3 regions of the Dyella sp. NPDC103356 genome follow, and region 3 is predicted to be linked to each of the others. Evidence: riboswitches for the same ligand, from Rfam matches in the RefSeq annotation. Region 3 holds a riboswitch; each other region holds the start of a gene.
What was found. Region 3 has a riboswitch for cobalamin ahead of ACZ6WW_RS13195 (ribonucleoside-diphosphate reductase subunit alpha). Riboswitches for the same ligand answer to the same signal wherever they lie in the genome.
Positions count from the first base shown of each region.

Region 1: another riboswitch for cobalamin. It lies ahead of metE (5-methyltetrahydropteroyltriglutamate--homocysteine S-methyltransferase); the one in region 3 lies ahead of ACZ6WW_RS13195 (ribonucleoside-diphosphate reductase subunit alpha).
Region 2: another riboswitch for cobalamin. It lies ahead of btuB (TonB-dependent vitamin B12 receptor); the one in region 3 lies ahead of ACZ6WW_RS13195 (ribonucleoside-diphosphate reductase subunit alpha).

Region 1 covers NZ_JBVJLZ010000012.1:117,518-125,000, forward strand. Annotated here, with positions in the region: gene ACZ6WW_RS21780 (TrbL/VirB6 family protein) at 1-615, shown strand, start outside; gene ACZ6WW_RS21785 (DUF4189 domain-containing protein) at 647-1,168, shown strand; gene ACZ6WW_RS21790 (hypothetical protein) at 1,385-1,969, shown strand; gene ACZ6WW_RS21795 (GNAT family N-acetyltransferase) at 2,039-2,485, shown strand; gene ACZ6WW_RS21800 (GNAT family N-acetyltransferase) at 2,482-3,141, opposite strand; gene pdxR (MocR-like pyridoxine biosynthesis transcription factor PdxR) at 3,241-4,695, shown strand; cobalamin riboswitch at 4,692-4,941, shown strand; gene metE (5-methyltetrahydropteroyltriglutamate--homocysteine S-methyltransferase) at 5,159-7,444, shown strand.
Region 2 covers NZ_JBVJLZ010000003.1:79,657-87,139, reverse strand. Annotated here, with positions in the region: gene clpB (ATP-dependent chaperone ClpB) at 1-1,862, shown strand, start outside; gene ACZ6WW_RS07345 (phosphocholine-specific phospholipase C) at 1,898-3,955, opposite strand; cobalamin riboswitch at 4,130-4,349, shown strand; gene btuB (TonB-dependent vitamin B12 receptor) at 4,461-6,302, shown strand; gene ACZ6WW_RS07335 (hypothetical protein) at 6,340-6,933, shown strand; gene ACZ6WW_RS07330 (hypothetical protein) at 7,071-7,483, shown strand, end outside.
Region 3 covers NZ_JBVJLZ010000005.1:144,068-151,550, reverse strand. Annotated here, with positions in the region: gene ACZ6WW_RS13220 (alpha/beta hydrolase) at 1-15, shown strand, start outside; gene ACZ6WW_RS13215 (lysozyme inhibitor LprI family protein) at 18-1,022, shown strand; gene zapE (cell division protein ZapE) at 1,188-2,303, shown strand; gene ACZ6WW_RS13205 (peptidase C13) at 2,329-2,721, shown strand; gene tcuC (tricarballylate/proton symporter TcuC) at 2,731-4,020, shown strand; cobalamin riboswitch at 4,154-4,371, shown strand; gene ACZ6WW_RS13195 (ribonucleoside-diphosphate reductase subunit alpha) at 4,530-7,031, shown strand; gene ACZ6WW_RS13190 (GIY-YIG nuclease family protein) at 7,129-7,464, opposite strand.

The DNA of each region.
Region 1 (7,483 bases), on a different contig from region 3:
GCGGCCGGGCCGGCCATGGCTGCGGGCGCTATGCTGCTGCTTTATCAGTTCACCATGGCCATCTTTGTTGGCCTGGGGCCGCTGTTTATTCTGTGTCTGATTTTCGAGCAAACCAAGGATCTATTCCGAAAATGGTTGATGTTCGGCATCGGAACCTTGTTCTCGATCGCGATGCTCTGCGTGGTCACTGGGATCGTGCTGAAGCTCACCGAAAACGTGGCTGCTGCACTATGGGCGTCCAGTGCCATCAATGCCTTGACCGGGCAAGGTGCTGAGGGTTTCAGCAGTCAGGCGCTGCAGCAAGGCGGCATTGGGCTTTTGCTTACGGTACTGGTCATCTCCGTGCCGCCGATGGCCGCGCGATTCTTTGGCGACACCGTCGGCAACTTCATGGCCTATTCGCAGTTCGGTGGCGGCTCCAATCGATTGGGTCCGCAGGGTCAAGCGCCTGGACAGTACGGCGGCGGTGGAAGGGGGGCTGGGCTTCCGGCTCAGGCTTCGAGCCCCGCGAGCGACACGAGTACGGGTGGGAGCCAGGCGGGACGCGTGGCTGGGAATACCTATACTCCTCAGGCCGATGCGATCAAAACAGTGGCGCCGCCAGTCAGTCGCTGAGCCAGTACAGTTCAACTTAAGAGATCCAACCATGAAGTCACTGGGTATCCTGTTATTGCTTCTGGGCTTGTCCTTGTTTTTTAACAGGGCAGTGCATGCCGAAGGTAACTGCCCGGAAGGCTACTACCCGATCGGAGGCGACCCCAGCACGGGCGCCCCCCAGGGATGCGCGCCCATACCTGGATATGGCCAGGGACAACAGCAAGGCCGGCCCTCCGTGCCTGAGGTCCAGTGGGTCGACCGCTGGGGCGCCATTGCGTCGGACGCGAAGCAAGGAAGCATTGGCGTCGCCAACGATCTGGCGACAAAAGACAATGCGGAGGGTGCTGCTCTCGCGGACTGCCGTTCGAGAGGTGGTGCGAACTGCAAGGTCGACACGCGATTCCGAAATGCGTGTGGTGTGGTGATTGCCGGGGACGCGAGTTTCAATGTGTGGAGTGCTCCCACCACGGGTGAAGCCGTTAAGGTGGCCATGAAAACGTGCACTGACTCCGGAACAACCAATTGTCATGTCTACTACTCGGCTTGCAGTTCTGCTCAGCGGGTTCGATAACCGACGTCAAAGAGTTCGCAAAGCTGCGGTTCTGGTTCATCCCTTGATGCCGATGCTGTGATGACAACGCGCCTCAGGTAAGGCGAGCCGGTATGACATGCCGGTTTTCTTGGTTATTAATGGCCTTGTCGTCGCCGTCTGGCGATGTGGCTGAGGCCATGGCTCATGGTGGATCGGTAACCGGGTTCACGGTTATGGACTCGATAAGCCGCGAAAATGAACCATAACGCTGCCTTGGGGGTGCAGTCGCGATTGGCGTACTGGTGCGAGGAGGTCGCGGTGCATTGGATGATTCAGAAAACCAATTGGCTGGGTTTGGCGCTGCGCGTCAAGAATGAAGCCGCGTACGCTTTTCTCTTGTTGCTGTTGGCTGCGCCGGTCACCGTGCTGGGTTCCAGACTCGGTAGCAACGGATTGCTGCAGTTGTCCAAATGGATAACTGCTGCGGTAGCCCTGCTGGAACTGGCTGTCGCCATAACGGGCTCGTCTTTCACCTATAAAGTCAGGCGTTATTGGGTCAGGCGCTGGAAAGGCGTGTCGGATGCCTATGCGCAATCGCTGCACCACTCGTTGCGTAGAGCAACATCGCTTGCACTATCGACTTGGCTGCTTGCGATCTCGACGCTGTGCCTTCCCTTGGTGATGGATTTGATGATTCGGGTGCCGGAGTTGGGCCTGCTGTTCGTGCCTTACATCCTGTTGTTGGGCATGCAATGGTTCAATATCCGTACCTATAGCGAACTGGCCATGACTATGGCGACGAGCGGGCACGCGCCAGCGGCGGTTGTCCAAAGTGTCTAGCGGTACGTGAGCGGAGCGCTGGGTTGGTCCTGTTCGCCAACTATTGCACTTGATGTGTATCATCGAACGATGAATGCCATACGCCCCGCAACATCGGCGGATTTCGCCACGCTGGTGCCTATCTGGGAAAGTTCGGTGCGCGCAACGCATGACTTTCTGACCGAAGCGGACATTGATTTCTATCGACCGCTGGTGCTCACCTACTTGCCGACCTTGTCGGTGCATTGTTTCGTGATGAAAGCAGGTCAGATTGCCGGCTTTATCGCGGTTGGCGGCGATCAGATCGAGATGTTGTTTGTCGCTGCCGAGGCGCGTGGGCAGGGCGTAGGCAAGGCCTTGCTTGTTCATGCGATCGACAACCTTGGCGCCACGCGTGTGGATGTCAACGAACAGAATACGCAGGCCGTCGATTTCTACCGGCACGCGGGGTTTGGCGTTGTCGGAAGTTCACCGTTGGATGGCACGGGCAAGGCATTTCCTTTGTTGCACATGAGTCTTGCACGGGTGATTTCCTAGAAGCGCAGCGGAGCATTCTGTTGCCCGGTTTCATCGAAATTTTCAGACGCCAGCCACGTCTCGTAAACGGCCTTCAGTCGGGGCCAGTCGCGGTCGAGCATGGAAAACCACGCGGTATCGCGGTTGCGCCCTTTGACCACGACGTGCTGACGGAAGATACCTTCGAATTCGAAGCCGAACCGTTGCGCGGCTCGGCGCGAAGGTTCGTTGGCGTTGTCGCATTTCCATTCGAAGCGGCGATAGCCGAGCGTCTCGAAGACGTAGCGAGCGTGCAGGTAAAGCGCCTCGGTGGTGATGCGGCTGCGTGCAATGGCCGGGCCCCACAGTACGTGTCCGACTTCGATCACGCCATGCGTCGGGTCGATGCGCATCAGTGCCTGGCGACCTTCCGCTTTGCCCGTCTGCTGATCGATCACGGCGAAAAATAGCGGGTCGACCGATGTGCTGCTCTTTTCCAGCCACGGCATGAACGCCGTCATGTCGGCGGGCGGGGTATCGAAAAGATAATGGAAGCGCTGGTCCGCGCCCGGTGCCTGTGCCGACGCCAGCAGGTCCTGTCCATGTCGGGCTATGTCCAACGGTTCGAGACGCGCGTAACGACCTTCCAGCGTGATGCGTTCCGGGCGTGGCACGCCCTTCCAAGCGGAGAGATTCATGGAGCTCCTGGCGGGCAGTGATGAACTTTGCACGCCAGCATCTTCTTGGCTCAACAGGACTGCCGTAAACTACCACTTTGCTATTTTTGGTCAGTCCAGTTGATCGATATCACGACGCCATCGGCCGCCTGGCCGCCGCTGGACAAAGCTTCGGGTGATCTCGAAGGCCAGATCTATCGGTTGGTTCGCGAGCGGGTCTTGCAGGGCCAGTTGTCGCCGGGTCAGCGGCTGCCATCGACGCGCAGCCTGGCTGGAGCGCTCAGCGTTGCCCGTTCCACGGTGGTCAATGCGTACGAGCGGCTGAAGAATGAGGGCTACCTGCGAGCCTCGGCGGGATCGGCCTGTCGCGTCTCCGCGATGGCTCAGGCGCCTTTTCAAGAGCGAGGCCAGAAGCGCGCCGTGGAATTGCCGCTGGCGGCGGAGCCGGCGGTCGCAGGCAAATGGTTTGCACCGGCCATTCCTGATCTCTCTCGTTTTCCGCATGCCGCCTGGGCTCGCTGCCTTGGCGCAAGAGCGCGGTCGCTGCGCATTCACGACCTCGGCTACGGTGAAGCCTCCGGTCTGGGTGCGTTGCGTACGGCGATTCTCGATCACATCGGCGCGACACGTGGCGTCGTGGCACGGCCGGAGCAGTTGCTGATCGTGCCGTCGACACGCGCGGCGATCGATCTGTTGAGCTCGCTCGTGTTGAGCAAGGGCGATGCGGTCAGCAAGGTTGCCTGGGTGGAAGACCCTGGTTACCCCACCGCCAAAGCGTTGTTGAGTGCGGCTGGCGCAACGCTGGTGCCTGCGCGATGCGATAGCGAAGGCATCGATCTGGGCGCGATCGAAGGACCGCCGCCGCGCCTCATCTATGTCACGCCATCGCACCAATACCCCACGGGCATGACCATGAGCCTTTCGCGGCGCATGGCACTTCTGGCGACGGCGAAAACGCATGGCGCGGTGGTGATAGAGGACGACTACGACAGCGAATTTCAGTACGGATCGCGTCCCATCGCCTCGCTGCAGGGCATCGATCGCCATGGGGTTGTCGCCTACCTGGGCACGTTCTCCAAGACGCTTGCTCCAGGGCTGCGTGTGGCATATGCCGTCGTGCCACCATCGTTGTTGTCGGCGGCCACGGAGCTTCAGCTTTTGCGCAGCGCGGTCGTTCCCATCCACGTGCAGGCGGCATTGGCGGACTTCATCGGCGAAGGGCGTTTCCGTGCGCACCTGCGGCAGATGAATGCCCTTTACGCGTCGCGCATGGCGGCGACGGTGGACGCGTTGCAGCATCATCTCGGGGAGATATTGCGGATCGGTGTCGGTACCGGCGGCTTGCAACTGGCGACATGGTTTCACGATGAGTGCGTCGATGATCGTGCCATCGCACTAGCGCTCAACGCGCAAGGCTTCGCGATGCGGCCGATGTCGTCGTTCTATCTCGGGCGATCCAAGCCCGGCTTGTTGTTCGGGATTGCCCAGGTGGTGACCGAGGACGTCGAGCGCCTGGCCGGCCGTATCAGGAACATCGTCGTGCCCTTGCTTGACGGCGCATCGCCGCAGGCGTAATTTCCACTCGCCGACGGTATCCATCTCTCTATTAAGATAAAGAGATGGATTTAAAAGGGAAGCCGGTACGGCCTTGGAGGGTTTTCTTCCCGGGCCAATTCCGGCGCTGCCCCGCAGCGGTGTGTGGAAACGACCTTCGCCATGAGCACTGGCCCTTCGGGGGCCGGGAAGCGGCGAACACTAGGCGAGGCATCCCCGTGCCTCATGTCCACGAGCCCGAAGACCTGCCTCGGCCAGGGAATCCATCCCCTGCCTGACCTGGAACCTCCGCGGGGAGGTTGGCCGGAGCCTGGTCGTCGCGGCGCATGGCTGCGGCGCTTGGCTCCCGTACGTCCTCGCGTGGGTTTCGGTTCGCCCGAGGGGGCGAAGGTCGCTCGTGTGCCTGCGTCGTGGCCCCAAGGCTGCGGTGTCGTTGCGCGATTCCTTCGTTCCTCATTCAACACGAATCGAGGACACATCGCTTATGGCTACTCTTTCCAACCTGGGTTTTCCCCGTATCGGCGCAAAGCGCGAGCTCAAACACGCGCTGGAAGCGTTCTGGCGGGGCGACTCGACATCACGGCAACTGCTGGATTCGGCGGCCCAACTCCGTCGCAGGCATTGGCAACTGCAGCGCGACGCTGGTGCCGACGTCGTGCCGTGCAACGATTTTTCGCTGTACGACCAGGTGCTCGATACCGCCTTTTTGTTCGATGCCATTCCCGAGCGCTATCGCGCGCTGGCCGACGCCGACCCGCTGGCCGGCTATTTCGCGCTGGCGCGCGGTACCCAGAGCGGCGGCCACGATCTGCATGCGCTGGAAATGACCAAGTGGTTCGATACCAACTACCACTACCTGGTGCCCGAACTGAAAAAGGGCCAGACCTTTCGCTTGCGCGGCGACAAGCCGGTCGCCGAATTCCTCGAGGCCAAGGCATTGGGTTTCAATGCGCGGCCGGTGCTGTTGGGGCCGGTCAGTTTTCTATTGCTGTCGAAAACGGTCGACGGTAGCGATCGTCTCGCCTTGCTCGGGCAGTTGTTGCCGGCCTACATCCGCCTGTTACGACAACTGGATGCCGCGGGTGCCGAATGGGTGCAGATCGACGAGCCTTGCCTGGTGCTCGATCAGGATGCGGACGATCATGCGGCCTATTTGAAGGCCTATACGGCGCTGGCTGACGTCGATGGTCCCAAGCTGATGTTGACCACGTATTTCGGCGAGCTGGGCGCCAATCTTGCCCTGGTGAACAAACTGCCGGTCGCCGGCGTGCATGTCGATCTGGTACGCGCACCCGGGCAGCTCGATGCGGTGCTCGATTCGCTGCCCGTTTCGCGTGTGCTTTCGCTCGGCTTGGTGGATGGACGCAATGTGTGGCGCGCGGATCTCGATCACGCGCTGGCGTTGGCGCGCCGTGCGAAAGAGCGTATTGGCGATGCGCGTCTGCATATCGCGCCGTCTTGTTCGCTGCTGCATGTGCCGTTCGATGCATCGGTGGAGACGGCGTTGCCCGGCGATCTGCACGGGTGGTTGGCATTTGCCCGGGAAAAGATCGGCGAATTGCGCACCTTGGCCGATGCCCTTGCCGACCGGCCATCCGCGCACACTGCGCTGAAGCAGGCGCGCGAAAGCCTTGCCAGCCGCCGTCGATCGGACAAGGTGCATCGGCCCGAGGTGGGGGCACGTATCGCGTTACTGGATGCTGGCGCCTCCCGCCGCTCGTCTTCCTACGACGAGCGGCGTCGGCTGCAGCAAGCGAAGCTGGGATTGCCGCTGTATCCCACGACCACCATCGGTTCGTTTCCACAAACCCACGAAGTGCGCGACGCGCGTGCTCGAAACAAGTCGGGCAAGTTTTCGGATGCCGACTACGATGCGTTCATTGCCGCTGAAACCGAAAAATGCGTGCGTTTCCAGGAAGAGATTGGCATCGACGTACTCGTGCATGGTGAGTTCGAACGCAATGACATGGTGGAGTACTTCGGCGAGCAACTGGATGGCTTCGCTTTCACCAAGTTGGGCTGGGTGCAGAGCTACGGCTCGCGTTGCGTCAAGCCGCCGATTATTTTCGGCGATGTGCATCGCCCGCGCGCGATGACGGTGAAGTGGTCCAGTTATGCGCAATCGCTGACGTCCAGGCCAATGAAGGGCATGTTGACCGGTCCGGTGACCGTGCTGCAGTGGTCGTTCGTGCGTGACGATCAGCCGCGCGCGGCGACGTGTCGCCAGATCGCACTGGCCTTGCGCGACGAGGTGCTCGATCTGGAAAGCGCGGGAATCGGCGTGATCCAGATTGATGAGCCCGCCTTGCGCGAGGGGTTGCCGTTGCGTCGGGCCGATTGGCAGGGTTATCTGGACTGGGCGGTCGAATGCTTCCGTATCACGGCCTCGAGCGTGGCCGACCGGACGCAGATTCACACGCATATGTGTTACTCGGAATTCAACGACATTATCGATGCGGTGGCCGCCATGGATGCCGATGTGATCTCGATCGAAACCTCGCGTTCGCGAATGGAGTTGCTCGATGCGTTCGTCAAATTCCGCTATCCGAACGAGATCGGCCCGGGTGTCTACGATATCCACTCGCCGCGTATACCCGATGCGGAGGAAATGATTTCGCTGCTGGAAAAGGCGGGCGCGGTGCTGAAGTCGGAACAGCTCTGGGTCAATCCCGACTGCGGCCTGAAGACGCGCGGCTGGCCGGAAACCCGGTCGGCCCTGGTGGCGATGGTGAAAGCGGCGCGTGCGATGCGTCAGGCGGTTGCCGCATAAGCCGGTGATGTCATGCGCGCCCGCCCGGATGGGCGCGCA
Region 2 (7,483 bases), on a different contig from region 3:
TGGGCGCGTTGATCGCGGGCGCGAAATTTCGCGGTGAGTTCGAAGAGCGTCTCAAGGCCGTGCTGAACGACCTGGCCAAGCAGGAAGGTCGCGTCATCCTGTTTATCGACGAGCTGCACACCATGGTCGGTGCGGGCAAGGCCGACGGCGCGATGGATGCCGGCAATATGCTCAAGCCCGCGCTGGCGCGTGGCGAGCTGCATTGCATCGGCGCCACCACGCTGGACGAATATCGCAAGTACATCGAGAAAGACGCCGCCCTGGAACGCCGTTTCCAGAAGGTCTACGTCGGCGAGCCGAGCGTGGAAGACACCATCGCCATCCTGCGCGGCCTGAAGGAGCGCTATGCCGTGCACCACGGCGTGGAAATTACCGATCCGGCGATCGTCGCTGCGGCCACGCTTTCCAACCGCTACATCACCGACCGTCAGTTGCCCGACAAGGCGATCGATCTGATGGACGAGGCAGCATCGCGCATTCGCATGGAGATCGACTCCAAGCCGGAAGAACTCGATCGGCTCGAGCGTCGTCTGATCCAGTTGAAGATCCAGCGAGAAATGCTGAAAAAAGAAAGTGACGAGGCGTCGAAAAAGCGTCTCGCCGATTTGGAAAGCGATATCGAAAAACTCGAGCGCGAGTTCTCCGATCTCAACGAGATATGGAAGTCCGAAAAGGCCGCGCTGCAGGGAGCGACCAAGGTCAAGGAGCAGATCGAGAAAGCTCGCGTGGAACTTGAAGCCGCGCAGCGTCACCAGGACTACGCGAAGATGAGCGAGATCCAGTACGGCCGGTTGCCGGAACTGGAGAAGCAGCTTGCCGCCGCGCAGGCCGCGGAAAAGCAGGACTTCAAGCTGGTACAGGATCGCGTTACCGAAGAGGAAATCGCCGAGGTCGTATCGCGCTGGACCGGGATTCCGGTGAGCAAGATGCTCGAAGGCGAGCGCGACAAGCTGTTGCAGATGGAGTCGGCGTTGCATCAGCGCGTGGTCGGCCAGGATGAAGCGGTGCGTGCGGTGTCCGATGCAATTCGCCGTGCGCGTGCAGGCCTGTCCGATCCCAATCGCCCTTACGGCTCGTTCCTGTTTCTTGGTCCTACGGGCGTGGGCAAGACCGAACTATGCAAGGCGCTGGCGGAGTTCCTGTTCGATACGCAGGATGCGATGGTGCGCATCGACATGAGCGAGTTCATGGAAAAGCATTCCGTGAGTCGCCTGATCGGTGCCCCTCCGGGTTATGTCGGTTACGAAGAGGGCGGGTATCTGACCGAAGCCGTGCGCCGTCGTCCCTACAGCGTGATTCTGCTGGACGAAGTGGAGAAGGCGCATCCGGATGTGTTCAATATCCTGTTGCAGGTGCTCGACGATGGTCGTCTGACCGACGGACAGGGTCGCACCGTCGACTTCCGCAACACCGTTATCGTGATGACCTCCAACCTGGGCTCGCAGATGATCCAGGAGCAGGCCGGCGATAGCGAAGCCGACTATATGCAGATGAAGGCGTCGGTACTGGCGGTGGTGCAGGCGCACTTCCGTCCCGAGTTCATCAACCGCCTGGACGAGCTGGTGGTGTTCCGTCCGCTGGACAAGAAGCAGATCAAGTCCATTGCAAAAATCCAGCTAATCTACCTGGAGAAGCGCCTGGCGGAACGTCAGTTGAAACTGGAGATATACGACAAGGCGCTGGAACTGCTGGGCAATGTCGGCTTCGATCCGGTGTATGGCGCGCGGCCGTTGAAGCGGGCGATCCAGCAGCAACTGGAGAACCCGCTGGCGAAGCAGATTCTTGAAGGGCGCTTCGAGGCCGGAAATACGATTGTGGTGGATGCCGAGGGCGGGCATCTGGTGTTCCACAAGGAAGCCTGATGCCAATGGGCCCCGACGTAAGTCGGGGCCTTTTTCTATCGCGGCTCGCTAAAACTATCCGCCCCATTCTCCATATGCCCGGCCATCCGTCGCGCCCATCCGCTGGCCTCGGCCACCGATACGCTCAAGTCATACCAGTTGGCAAAATCGCTCAGGTCCCAGCTGTCCACATGACTGCCATGCGCGCCAACCGAATAGATACGCACATCTTGTGACACATAGCCGTTGCGCACGGTGAACGTGCATGCGCTGCTGCCCGCATTGGTGAGCGTCAGTTGCACGCGGTTGTTGTCCGGGTCGTAGGCCAACGTGATCTCCGGCATGACGGCCGCACTGGCGACGCTTCCTTGCCATACGCGCAGAAAGCCGTTCGGCCCATGCGCTTCAAGCTGATAGATGCTGTTGGTATACGTCTTTGCGCTCCAATAGTCGGAGAGCGATTTGCCTGCCTCCACCGTGTAACGCCAGGGACCGTCGTTCCGATTGGCGGCGTACACCTGAAACACCGCACCCGCCGCGCCGGTGTTGTTGAACGCGAGTACATAGCGTCCATTCGATGTGCTGACGCTGCCCTGGATATCCATTTCATACGGCAACGCGCGTGCCGGTCGTGTTGCCGTCGATTCGGCTGTGGGCATCGACGGCGTGGAAGGAACGCTGGGTGACGGTAACGTCGAGCACTCGCTATCGGCTTGCCCCGGATAGCCGCTGGTGACCGGCAGGCTGGGCCAGGACGTGTTGCCGGAACTGAAATCGAACGCCGAAGTCAGGTCGCCGCAGACCGCGCGACGCCAAGCGCTGATGTTCGGCTCGGCGACCCCGAAACGGGTTTCGAGAAAACGCAGGACCGACGTGTGATCGAACACTTCCGAGCACACCCAGCCACCGCGCGACCACGGCGAAATCGCCATCATCGGCACGCGAAATCCCAGGCCGATCGGCTTGCCGCCAGTGATTTCGCCCGTGGTGCTGACAGTGGAGAGGCCGTTCGCCGACGAGGCCGGCGGCGTTGGCGGCGGTACGTGATCGAAGAAGCCGCCGTTCTCGTCGTAGTTGAGGATGAATACGGTCTTGGCATACACCGCCGGGTTGGCGACCAGCGCGGCCAGCAACTGCGCCGAGAGGTTCTCGCCATAGGCCGGTTTGTAGTTGGCGTGCTCGGAGAGATAGTCCGGCGCCACGATCCACGACACCTGCGGCAGGGTGTTGTTGGCGACGTCGTTGGCGAATGCAGTCACCAGATCGGGCACTGTCGCCATGCCGCGGTCGTACAGCGGTTGGCCGGCTTTGGCTTTTTTGAAGGGCGCAAACCAGGCCAATGCGTTGTCGTCGAAATTGTTGCTTTGCTGATAGACCTTCCAGCTAATGCCGGCGTTCTGCAGGCGCTCGGCATACGTGGTCCAGCTGAACCCGGCGCTCGGCTCGGTGTTGTCCAGCGTGGCTGCCTGGCCGACCGACAGTCCGTTGCTGCCGGTAAAGAAATGCAGCCGGTTCGGGTTGGTCTGGGTGAGCGTCGAGCAGAAATACTGGTCGCAGATGGTGAAGCTGTCGGCCAGTGCGTAGTAGAACGGCAAGTCGGCACGCTGGAAGTAACCCATGCCCAGACCGGCAGCGCGCGCGGTATTCCAGGCATCGAACTTGCCGCCGTTCCAGATCGCGGTGTCGACCGGATAGCTCATCGCCGGGGCGCTGATGCAGATACCGCTGGTGGTGCTGGTGTCCATGTGGAAGGGCAGCATGTAGCCCGTGCTGCTGCCGTCGGGCTGATGCCAGACATTCTGCTGACCACCTGGCAACGGCGCCGGCACGCGGTCGGCAAAGCCGCGGACCCCGGCCAGGCTGCCGAAGTAATGGTCGAACGCACGGTTCTCCTGCATGAAGATCACCACGTGCTGCACGTCGGTGATATCGCCATTGACCGTGGCGGCAGGGGTGGCCAGGGCCTGGCGGATGACCGGGGGCAGGGCGGACATGGCGGCCAGGCCACCGGCCGAGGCCGCGGTCATCTTCAGGAAGCGGCGTCGCCCGGTGTTGTCGGGCCTGATGTCATCGGGCCTGATGTCACTGGGCTTGATATCGTCGATCTGGCTCATGGGGGGCTCCGTGAGTGGCGTCGGCTATGCGGTCGGCGCTTAGGACAACTCACGGACGTTGCAGCCCGATGCCACTCACGGGTCAGTTTTTAGATAGTCGCCGGCCATGTGACGCGGGTTGTCCAGTCCCCCGCCGTTACACATTGCACTCACGGACCCATCGCGCTGCTGCTAAGATCGCCGCGCCTCAAGGTGACTGTCGGCAATGGAGCCGGCGGTTGAAACGGGAATTCGGTACGCCCTCGATGGGTCAAGCCGAAGCTGCCCCCGCAACGGTAGGCGAGCAAACGAACCGCAAACAGCCACTGTGCTCGATAGCATGGGAAGGCGCGGCTCGGGAGGGTAGATGCCCTCGCTCGCAAGCCCGGAGACCGGCCTTGGAGGTATCACCGGACAGGCGGCGGGCCTAGTCGGGGCCGCTGCGACTTGCCGGTACCTGCTCTCACGCTCCTGTCCCCATGCCATTGACGCCGCGCGGGTAGGCGCGGTCCAGGGAGCTAACGCTGTGCCAATCCGTTCTTCGACTTTCCGCCGCGCCGTGCTGGCGGCCGCCTTGCTTTCCGTGTTTTCCCCGGCCTTCGCGGACGATGCCGGCACCACCGATCTCAATCAGGTCGTGGTCACCGCGTCGCGCACCGCGCAGACGCAGGACCAGACCCTGGCGCCGGTCACGGTGATCGATCGCGCCGATATCGAGCGTCTGCAGCCGGCGTCGATCGTCGCCTTGCTGCAGGGCACGCCTGGCATCCAGCTATCGAACACCGGTGGCCAGGGCAAGCAGACCTCGGTGTATATGCGCGGTACCAATGCCGATCAGGTGCTGGTGCTGGTCGATGGCGTGAAGATCGGTTCGGCCTCGGCCGGCGTGGCCGCGCTGCAGGACATCCCGCTGGAGCAGATCGAGCGCATCGAAATCGTGCGCGGCCCGTTTTCCAGCCTGTACGGTTCCGAAGCGGTCGGCGGCGTCATCCAGATTTTCACCCGCCGCCCCGATGGCGCGTTCGTGCCGCATGCCAGCTTCGGCGTCGGCACCTACGACACGCTGAAGGGCTCACTGGGTGCGGCCGGCAAGCAGGGCGCCGGCTGGTACTCGATGGAGGTTTCGCACGACCAGACGCATGGCTTCAACGCCTGTCGCGGTCCCGGCGGCTGCTTCACCATCGAGCCGGATAACGACGGCTACAAGAACGACGCACTCACCTTGCAGGGTGGCTACAAGTTCAATGAGCAATGGGATGCCGACGCGCGCTTCTTCGAAGCTCGCGGTCGCAACGAATACGACGGTACTTTCAGCAACAGCGCCAAGACCGAGTCGCAGGTGGCGGGCGGCCGGGTGCATTACAAGCCGTCCGATCGGCTGACGCTGACCCTGGCCCTGGGGCAGAGCAAGGATTTCAGCAGCGATTATCTGGATAACGTCTACGTCGACACGTTCAATACCCGTCGCAAGCTCGGCTCGCTGCAGGCCGATATCAGTGCCGGCGGCGGCCTCTACAGCGTCGGCTTCGACGTGCAGCACGACAACATCCAAGGCAGCACCGAGTATGTCGTCGACCGGCGCACCGATCGCGGCGTCTTCGGCCAGTGGCAGCAGACTTTCGGCAGCCAGCAGTTGCAGGCCAGCGTGCGGCGCGACGATGACACGCAGTTCGGCGGCCGCAATACCGGCTCGCTGCTGTGGGGCTGGGACTTCACCCAGTCGCTGCGCCTGACGGCAAGCTACGGCACGGCGTTCCATGCGCCAACCTTCAACGAGCTGTACTACCCCGACTTCGGCAATGCGGACCTGAAGCCAGAGCGCTCGCGCAGCGGTGAGCTGGGCCTGCGCGGCACGCACGGCTGGGGCGGTTGGTCGTTGAATGCCTACGAGACCAAGATCAGCGACCTTATCGCGTTCACCGGCCCCAATTTCCTGCCGATCAACGTGGACCGCGCACGCATCCGCGGCGTGGAAGCTACAGCTCATACCGAACTGGTCGGCTGGACCGTGCAGGGCACGTTGAACTGGCTCGATCCGCGCGATGAGAGCAACGATTTCGATCACGGCAACCTGTTGCCGCGCCGTGCCAAGCAGACGGCACGTTTCGATCTGGACAAGAAGATCGGTGCGTTCAGCTTCGGCGGCAGCTATTTCGTCTCGGGCAAGCGCTTCGACGATACCGAGAACGACACTCGACTGGGCGGCTATTCGCTGACCGACCTGCGCGTGGCCTATGCGCTGGATCGCGATTGGCGTCTGCAGTTCAGTGCCAACAATATTTTCGACAAGCGTTACGAAACGGCAGCTTTCTTCAATCAGCCACGTCGCAACTACATGTTTACCGTGCGCTGGCAGCCGGCCCAGTAAGCGTCGCAAGTAACACGGCCAAGAGGTAACAGACGGTATGAAAGCACTCTCCCGAACGCATAACGCGATGATCCTGATCTTGCTGGTCGCCTGCATGATCGCTACGCGATTCAAGCATTTTGGAGATGCCATGCATCTGCCCGATGCCTCGATGGCCGTGTTGTTTATCGGCGGCATTTACCTGCGCCGGCACCTGGCGTTTGCCGGCTTTGTTACCTTGGCGGTGCTAGTGGACTGGGTGTCGGTCAGCTATGCCGGCGTGAGCGATTTCTGCGTCACGCCGGCCTATGCGTTCCTGCTGCCGGCCTATGCGGTGCTTTGGTACGGCGGGCGCGCCTGTGGTGCCGGACGTTCGTTCTTCGGCAGCCTGGCGTTCGGCTTTGTGGCGGCATGCTTGTCGTTTGCGATTTCCAACGGCGGTTTCTATTGGCTGGGTGGCCGCTACGCGAACCCGCATGTGGCTGAGTATGTCGCGCGGCTATGGCAGTGGGGGCCGCTGTTCGTACGTACTACCATGGCTTACATCGTTGTAGCTCAGTTAGTTCGCCTTGGGGTTGGTTATCTGGCGAAGGGTGGCGCGCTTGTCGCGACTGAAGTCGCTCCCACAGATAAGCACCCGGGCGGTCACTAATGGGAACCTCTGGTTTCTCTTATCCGTCATCCCGGCGGAGGCCGGGATCCAGTGTCTTGCGCTTCAACGCGCTAAAGACGCTGGGCCCGGCCTTCGCCGGGGCGACGATGAAAACTGAGGTCATTCGAGGTTCCCTTATGTCGAACGTATTGCCAATCAAGCAGACATCCACGCTGTGGATCGTCGGCATCGCGCTGGCGATCCTGATGACCTGCACACGCGGCCAGCATTTTGCCAGCGTGCATGCGCTGCCCAGCGCATCCTGGGCGGTGTTCTTCCTGGCGGGTGCCATGTTGCGACGCTGGTGGGTCTTCGCGTTGTTTTTCGCGCTGGCATCGGTGCTGGATTTTGGCAGCCTCGCTGCCGGCACGATCACCGACTGGTGCCTGAGCCCGGCTTATTGGGTACTGGTGCCGGCCTACGGCACGCTATGGGTATCCGGGTGCTTCTATGCCCGCTGGCATGAACTGCACTGGCGCAGTGTGCCGCGACTGGCTTTGGTGGTGCTGGTATCGGTGCTCTTCACTTATCTCATTTCCGGTGGCGGCTA
Region 3 (7,483 bases):
CCTCAAAGGAGTTAAGGATGCGCCTTTTTCTGATTGCCGCTGCGCTGCTGGCGCTACCGCTGGCCGCAAACGCAGCGAGCTTCGACTGCAGCAAGGCCGCCACGCCCGCGGAAAAAGCCATTTGCGGCGATGCCGATCTGTCCAAGCTGGACAGTGATCTCAATAGCGCCTTCATCAGCGCCATGTCGGCCGCTGCCAACCCTGACAGCTTGCGCAGCTCGCAGCGCGACTGGCTCAAGCGTCGCAACGCCTGCGGCGGCGACACCGCGTGTCTTCAACGTGTTTACCAGGAACGCCTGGATCGTCTGCAGAACACCGCCAGCACGGCGCGTACCGGCGATGCGCGCTGGGTGCAGGTATGGCAGCTCGACAACGACAACCCGTCGGCCAGCAGCCAGATCAGCATCACCGGCAAACCGCCGGCGCTGAAGTTCAGCATCGAGGCGAACAACGGCGGCAACAGCGGTGCACTGGAAGGCAAGATCGTGCTGAAGAACGACCGCGCCACCTATCGCGACAAGGACGGCTGCCAGCTCGATTTCGTGCGGGTCGGGCAACGACTGACCGTGCGCCAGAACCAGAACGATTGCGGTGCGGGCAACGGTGTTTATTACGGCGGCAACTACCTGCCGGCGAGCGCGATCGCGGCCAAGCCAAAAGCATCGTTGGTCAGTCTGAAGGTGCTCGACGCGAACCAGGACGCCGTCGCGCGAAAGTTGCTGGGCGAGGATTATCAGAACCTGCTCGACACCATCAATATGCAGGGCGAGATCGACGACAAGGACGGCCTGGGCGCGAAGGTCGGCGATTATTTCGTGCGCGGCCTGGCCAATACCAATGCCGCGGTAGTGATGCGCAAGGGTGATCAACTCTGGATCGGCCTGCTGGTGTTCGACAAGCAGAACAACTCGCGTATGCGCTACTACACCAATGTACCTGCCTGGAAAAAGCGTCTGCCGAAGACGATTCAGGCGTGGCATGACGAGCGTGACTCAACGTTGCCGGTCGATTACATGCCTTGAATTAAACATCCTCTCCTACGTCGTCATCCCGGCGAAGGCCGGGATCCATTCCTCAGTCCTCGCCTGTCAGACGACCTTTGGCAAGCGGCCACTTAGAGGAGTAGATCCCGGCCTTCGCCGGGATGACGGTGGTTTCTTTCAGCCATACGAATTATCCGGTAGACCATGAGCGACATCCCCCTCTCCCCCAGCGCGCGTTACCAGGAAGGTATCGCGGCACATCGCTGGGAAGCCGATCCCGCGCAGCAGGCGCTGCTGCCCGAGTTCGATCGCTTGTATGCATCGCTCTGCGAAACCAGGCAGGACAACAGCGGCTTCTTCGGAAAGTTGAAATCGCTGCTCGGCAACGAATCGTCGGAGCCCGTGCCCGGCTTGTACCTCTGGGGCAGCGTCGGTCGCGGCAAGACGTTTCTGATGGACCTGTTCGTGTCGAGCCTGCCACCTGGCGTGGCATTGCGCCGCCACTATCACCGCTTCATGGGCGAGGTGCATGAGCGTCTGCGCGAACTGGGCGAGCGCCAGGATCCGCTGATCGAAGTGGCCGCCGGTATCGCGCAGCGGTGTCGCGTCCTGTGCCTGGACGAGTTCCTGGTCAACGACATCGGCGATGCGATGATTCTTGCCACCCTGCTCGACGCCTTGTTCGCCCGCGGCGTCACGCTGGTGACGACGTCGAACACCGCGCCAAAGAATCTCTACAAGGACGGCCTGCAACGCGCCCGCTTCCTGCCGGCGATCGCCTTGCTCGAACAGCGCTGCCACGTGGTGGAAATGATCTCCAGCCGCGACTGGCGCCTGCGTGCGCTATCGCAGGCACCGGTGTATCACACGCCGCCGAGTGCAGAAGCCGAGCGCGCGCTGTCGAAGATCTTCACCACGCAGGCCGTCGGCGATGTTGTCGAGGGTGGCGATATCGTCATCAACGATCGACCGATTCCCTTGCGCAAACGCGCCGACAATATCCTCTGGTTCGAATTCGATGCGCTCTGCGAAGGGCCGCGCGCTGTGTCCGACTACATTGAACTGGCTAAAGCCGGACCGGCGATCATCGTCTCCAACGTGCCGCAATTTACCGTCTACAGCGAGGACGCGGCCAAGCGCTTCGTGCTGCTGGTGGACGAGTTCTACGACCGTCACGTCAAGTTGATTCTTTCCGCTGCCGCACCGATCACCGAGCTGTACGATGGCGAACGCTTGCGCGCGGAGTTTGGTCGTACCGAATCGCGCCTGATCGAAATGCAGAGCGAGGCGTACCTGGCGCTCGATCACCGATCCGATTGAACGCAAGATCCTAGGAGGCAACACCATGCTCAGCCTGATAAGCCTCGCCCTGCTGATGGGCGCGCCGCAAACGCCGGCCGTGGACGACTTCTCCACGCGCGTCACCCGCGCGAAGCTGGCCGAAGGCGCGGCCACCGGTCCCGCCTACCAGAAGCTGTTCTGGGACAAGACCGGCGATCCGATGACCGACACGCTCAAGGGTTGCATCAAGAGCAACGCGCCAGCAGACAAGTCGCCTTTCACGCTGGTGGCCGATATCTCGCCGGATGGCCATCCGCTACGGGTGGACGTGCGCGTGCCCACACCCGTGGCCAAGTGCGTCGCCGGGCAATTCTCGGCCTGGACGTTCCCCAAGCCACCGGTGCAACCCGGTCAGACGGATTACCCGATCGAGATCGACGTCAGCGTCGTGCCCTGAGCCCGGTCCATGACGTCTGCCGCCACGCCGCGCTCGCGCAAGGAAAGCTTCAAGGCCATCGTGCGGGTGGTCAGCGGCAATTTTCTCGAGATGTACGACTTCATGGTCTATGGCTATTACGCCCCGGCCATTGCACGTGCGTACTTTCCGAGCCATAGCGCCTATGCCTCGCTGCTTTTGACCCTGCTCGCCTTTGCCGCCGGCTTTGTGATGCGGCCGGTGGGCGCGATCGTGCTGGGGGCTTATATCGACCATCACGGCCGCCGCAAGGGTTTGATCCTTACCTTGTTGTTGATGGCTGTCGGCACGCTGCTGGTCGCCGCCGTACCCGATTACGCGACGATCGGTGTGCTCGCGCCCCTGCTGGTGCTGGCCGGTCGGCTGCTGCAAGGTTTTTCCGCCGGCGTGGAGCTGGGTGGCGTCTCGGTTTATCTCAGCGAAATCGCGCGGCCCGGCCAGCGTGGCTTCTATTGTTCGTGGCAATCGGCCAGCCAGCAGGTCGCCGTGGTGTTCGCCGCGTCGATCGGCCTGCTGCTGCAGTACTGGATGCCTCCGGCGACCATCGACCGCTGGGGCTGGCGCATTCCGTTTCTGGTGGGTTGCCTGATCGTGCCGTTCCTGTTCGTCATCCGCCGCTCGCTGGAAGAGACCGAGGAGTTTCTTTCGCGCCGGCAGCCAAGCTTTGGCGAGATCTACCGCTCGATGCTCGCGCATGGGCGCATCGTGCTGATCGGCGTCGCCCTGGTCATGATGACGACGGTGTCGTTCTATCTGATCACCGCCTATACCCCGACCTTCGGCAGCGAGGTGTTGAAGCTGTCCACCTTCGACGTGTTCCTGGTGACGCTGTGCGTGGGCGTCTCCAATTTCATCTGGCTGCCGATCATGGGCGCGCTCTCCGACCGCATCGGTCGCCGCCCGCTGCTGCTGGCCTGCACCATGCTGGCGCTGCTGACCGCTTATCCGGTACTGCGCTGGCTGGTCGCGGAGCCCGGCTTCGGCCGGTTGCTCGTGGTCGAGCTGTGGCTGTCCTTTATCTATGCCAGCTACAACGGCGCCCTGGTGGTGACCCTGACCGAGATCATGCCCGCCCAGGTCCGCACCACCGGCTTTTCGCTGGCCTATAGCCTGGCCACCACCCTGGGCGGCTCCAGCCTGGCCATATCGCAATGGCTGATCCATACCACCGGCGACAAGGCGGCGCCCGGCCTGTGGCTGTCCTTCGCCGCGCTATGCGGCCTGGTGGCAACCTGGCTGGTGTTCCGGGACCCGCGTAGCCGGGGCATGCATCGGGGCTAGGCCCGGACCGGGCCAATGACAGGCGATTCGTACAAAGCTGCAAATTCCTGCAAGCGCCTGAACAGGCTGCTTCGTTTGTATTTATCCACCGGCTTATCCACAAATTATTGGGTTGACCAGACCCCTGGACCCCGATATGTTGTGCCTCGTCGGTGCCTTTCTCAGACCCACGGTCGGATCGGCTTAATAGGGAATCCCGGTGAAAATCCGGAACTGCCCCGCAGCGGTAAGTGGAAACGAACACCCCCATCGCACTGGCCGGTAAGGCTGGGAAGCGGGGGCAAGTAGGTGGATCGCCCGGAATGATCCTCGTCCACGAGTCCGAAGACCTGCCGACACATCGCGGCCTGCCGCCGCGGTGAGTGATGGCGGCTTCCGCGGGGAAGCGCGTCGTGGACGCGGGGCACCTAGCCTCGCCATACGACCGTTCGCGGAACCCTTACATCACACCTTTCAGCCCTGCGCGCGGGAGCAGGCGAAACGAACTTTTTTGCTGGAGCGCTGCCGCCATGCAACCTCTCGATACTTCCACGCGCGAACGCCTCGTCGGTCGCGTGGACGCTTCTCCTTTCTCCGCCGATGCTGCCAGCACCGGCTCGACCTCCCCTGCCGCAACGGAAACTCCGTTTGCGCTGACGCCACCGCACAACCCGGGCCAGATGCGCGTGACCAAGCGCAACGGTGGCCAGGAGATCGTCGACGTCAACAAGATCGTGCGCGCGGTCACCCGCAGCGGCGAGGGCCTGCACGGGGTCGACCCGCTGCGCGTCGCCCTGAAGACCATCGGCGGCCTTTACGATGGCGCCACCACCCAGGAGCTGGACGAACTGTCCATCCGTACGGCCGCGGCGCTTACCGCCGAAGAGCCGGAATACGGCCAGCTCGCCGCGCGCCTGCTCGGCGCCTTTATCGAAAAGGAAGTCAGCGGCCAGGAAATACAGAGCTTCTCGCAGTCGATCGCGCGCGGTGCCGAGCTGGGCATCCTCAATGCACGTCTGCGTGACTTTGTCGTCGCCAATGCGCGCAAGCTCAACGATGCGATCGATCCGCTGGCCACGCGCCGCTTCGAATACTTCGGCCTGCGCACGGTGTACGATCGCTACCTGCTGCGTCATCCGCAACAGCGCAAGGTGATCGAGACGCCGCAGCATTTCTTCATGCGCATCGCCTGCGCGCTCGGCGGCAACGACATGGGCGAGACGCTGGAGCTGTATCGCCTGCTCTCGTCGCTCGAATACATTGCGAGCTCGCCGACGCTGTTCAATGCCGGCACCTCGCACGAGCAGTTGTCTTCGTGCTTCCTGCTCGACTCGCCGACCGATTCGCTCGAATCGATCTACGAGAAGTACGGCGACGTCGCCAAGCTGTCCAAGTTTGCCGGCGGCATTGGCCTCGCCTACTCGCGCGTGCGTTCGCGCGGTTCGCTGATCAAGGGCACCAACGGTCATTCCAACGGCCTGGTGCCGTGGCTGAAGACGCTGGACGCCTCGGTCGCTGCAGTGAACCAGGGCGGCAAGCGCAAGGGCGCGGCCTGCGTGTACCTGGAGCCGTGGCATGCGGACATCGAGGAGTTCCTCGAACTGCGCGACAACACCGGCGACGATGCGCGTCGCACGCACAACCTCAATCTGGCCAACTGGATTCCCGACGAATTCATGCGCCGCGTCGAGACCGACAGCGACTGGTCGCTGTTCGACCCGAAAGTGGTGCCGCATTTCGTCGATAGCTGGGGTGAAACCTTCGAGCAGGCCTATCGCGACGCTGAAGCGGCCGGGCTGGCCGTCAAGAAGGTCAAGGCGCGCGAGCTGTACGCCCGCATGCTGCGCACGCTGGCGCAGACCGGCAACGGCTGGATGACCTTCAAGGACCGTTCGAACGCCACCAGCAATCAGACGGCCAAACCCGAGAACGTCATCCATCTGTCCAACCTGTGCACCGAGATCCTGGAAGTGACCTCGGCCGGCGAAACGGCAGTATGCAATCTCGGTTCGATCAATCTCGCCCGTCATGTGGTCGACGGCGCGGTCGATTTTGCCAAGCTTGCCGCTACCGTGCGTACCGCCGTGCGTCAGCTCGATCGTGTGATCGATCTCAACTTCTATCCGATCGACACCGCCGCCACCGCCAACCGCAAATGGCGTCCGGTCGGCCTGGGCGTGATGGGCCTGCAGGACGTGTTCTTCAAGCTGCGTCTGCCGTTCGATTCGAGCGAAGCGCTGGCCCTGTCCACGCGCATCGCCGAGGAGATTTATTTCAATGCGCTCGACGCATCGAACGAGATCGCACAGAAGCAGGGCGCGCACCCGGGCTTCGATGAAAGCCGCGCCGCCAATGGCGAACTGCAGTTCGACTACTGGCCGCAGGCCAAGCCGAACGATGTGGCACGCTGGGATGCCTTGCGCGAGCGCATCAAGACCCACGGCCTGCGCAATTCGTTGCTGATCGCGATCGCACCGACCGCAACCATCGCCTCGATCGCCGGTTGCTACGAGTGCATCGAGCCGCAGGTGAGCAACCTGTTCAAGCGCGAGACGCTGTCGGGCGACTTCCTGGTGGTCAACCGCTACCTTGCCGATGAGCTGAAAACGCTGGGCCTGTGGACGAGCGAAGTGCGCGACGCGATCAAGCTGGCCGACGGTTCGATCCAGGGCATCGCCGCGATCCCCGAGCGCCTGCGCCTGATCTATCGCACGGTGTGGGAACTGCCGCAGAAGGCATTGATCGATCTTGGCGCCGCACGCGGTGCGTATATCGACCAGAGCCAGTCGCTGAACCTGTTCATGGAAAATCCGAACATCGGTCAGTTGAGCTCGATGTATATGTACGCGTGGAAGTCGGGGATCAAGACGACGTATTACCTGCGTTCGCGGCCGGCTACCAAGATTGCCAAGACGACGGTTTCGGCGCCGACCGCTAAGGTAGAAGCGCCGATGGTGGATGCGCAGGAGTCGGCGACGGCTGCTGTGTTCTGCTCGCTCGAGAACCCCGAGTACTGCGAAGCCTGCCAATAAAACCTCACGTCGCCCCGGCGAACGCCGGGGCCCAGCGTCTTTCACGCTTGCGGCAAAGTTGAAAGGCACTGGGTCCCGGCGTTCGCCGGGACGACGGTCAGGTGATGTCGTCGTAGAGATCGCGCCAATAAGGGTTCATGGCCTCGATAAGCTCAAGCTTCCAAGCGCGCCGCCATTTCTTCAATGTTTTCTCACGCTTGATCGCCGACTCCATCGTGTCATGCAACTCATACCAAACCAGATCATGCACTCGGTAGCACGCCGTGAATCCAGCAACAAATTCACCACGATGCTGCCAAACCCGCCTCACCAGATTCGACGTAACACCCACATATAACGTTCCATTTCGTCCACTGGCAAGCATGTAAACGCAAGGTTCTCGCGACATGCCCCTATGATCGTCCAAGAACAAAAATGCATTCAGTCGCTCCATGTCGCCTCTGTTCGTCGTC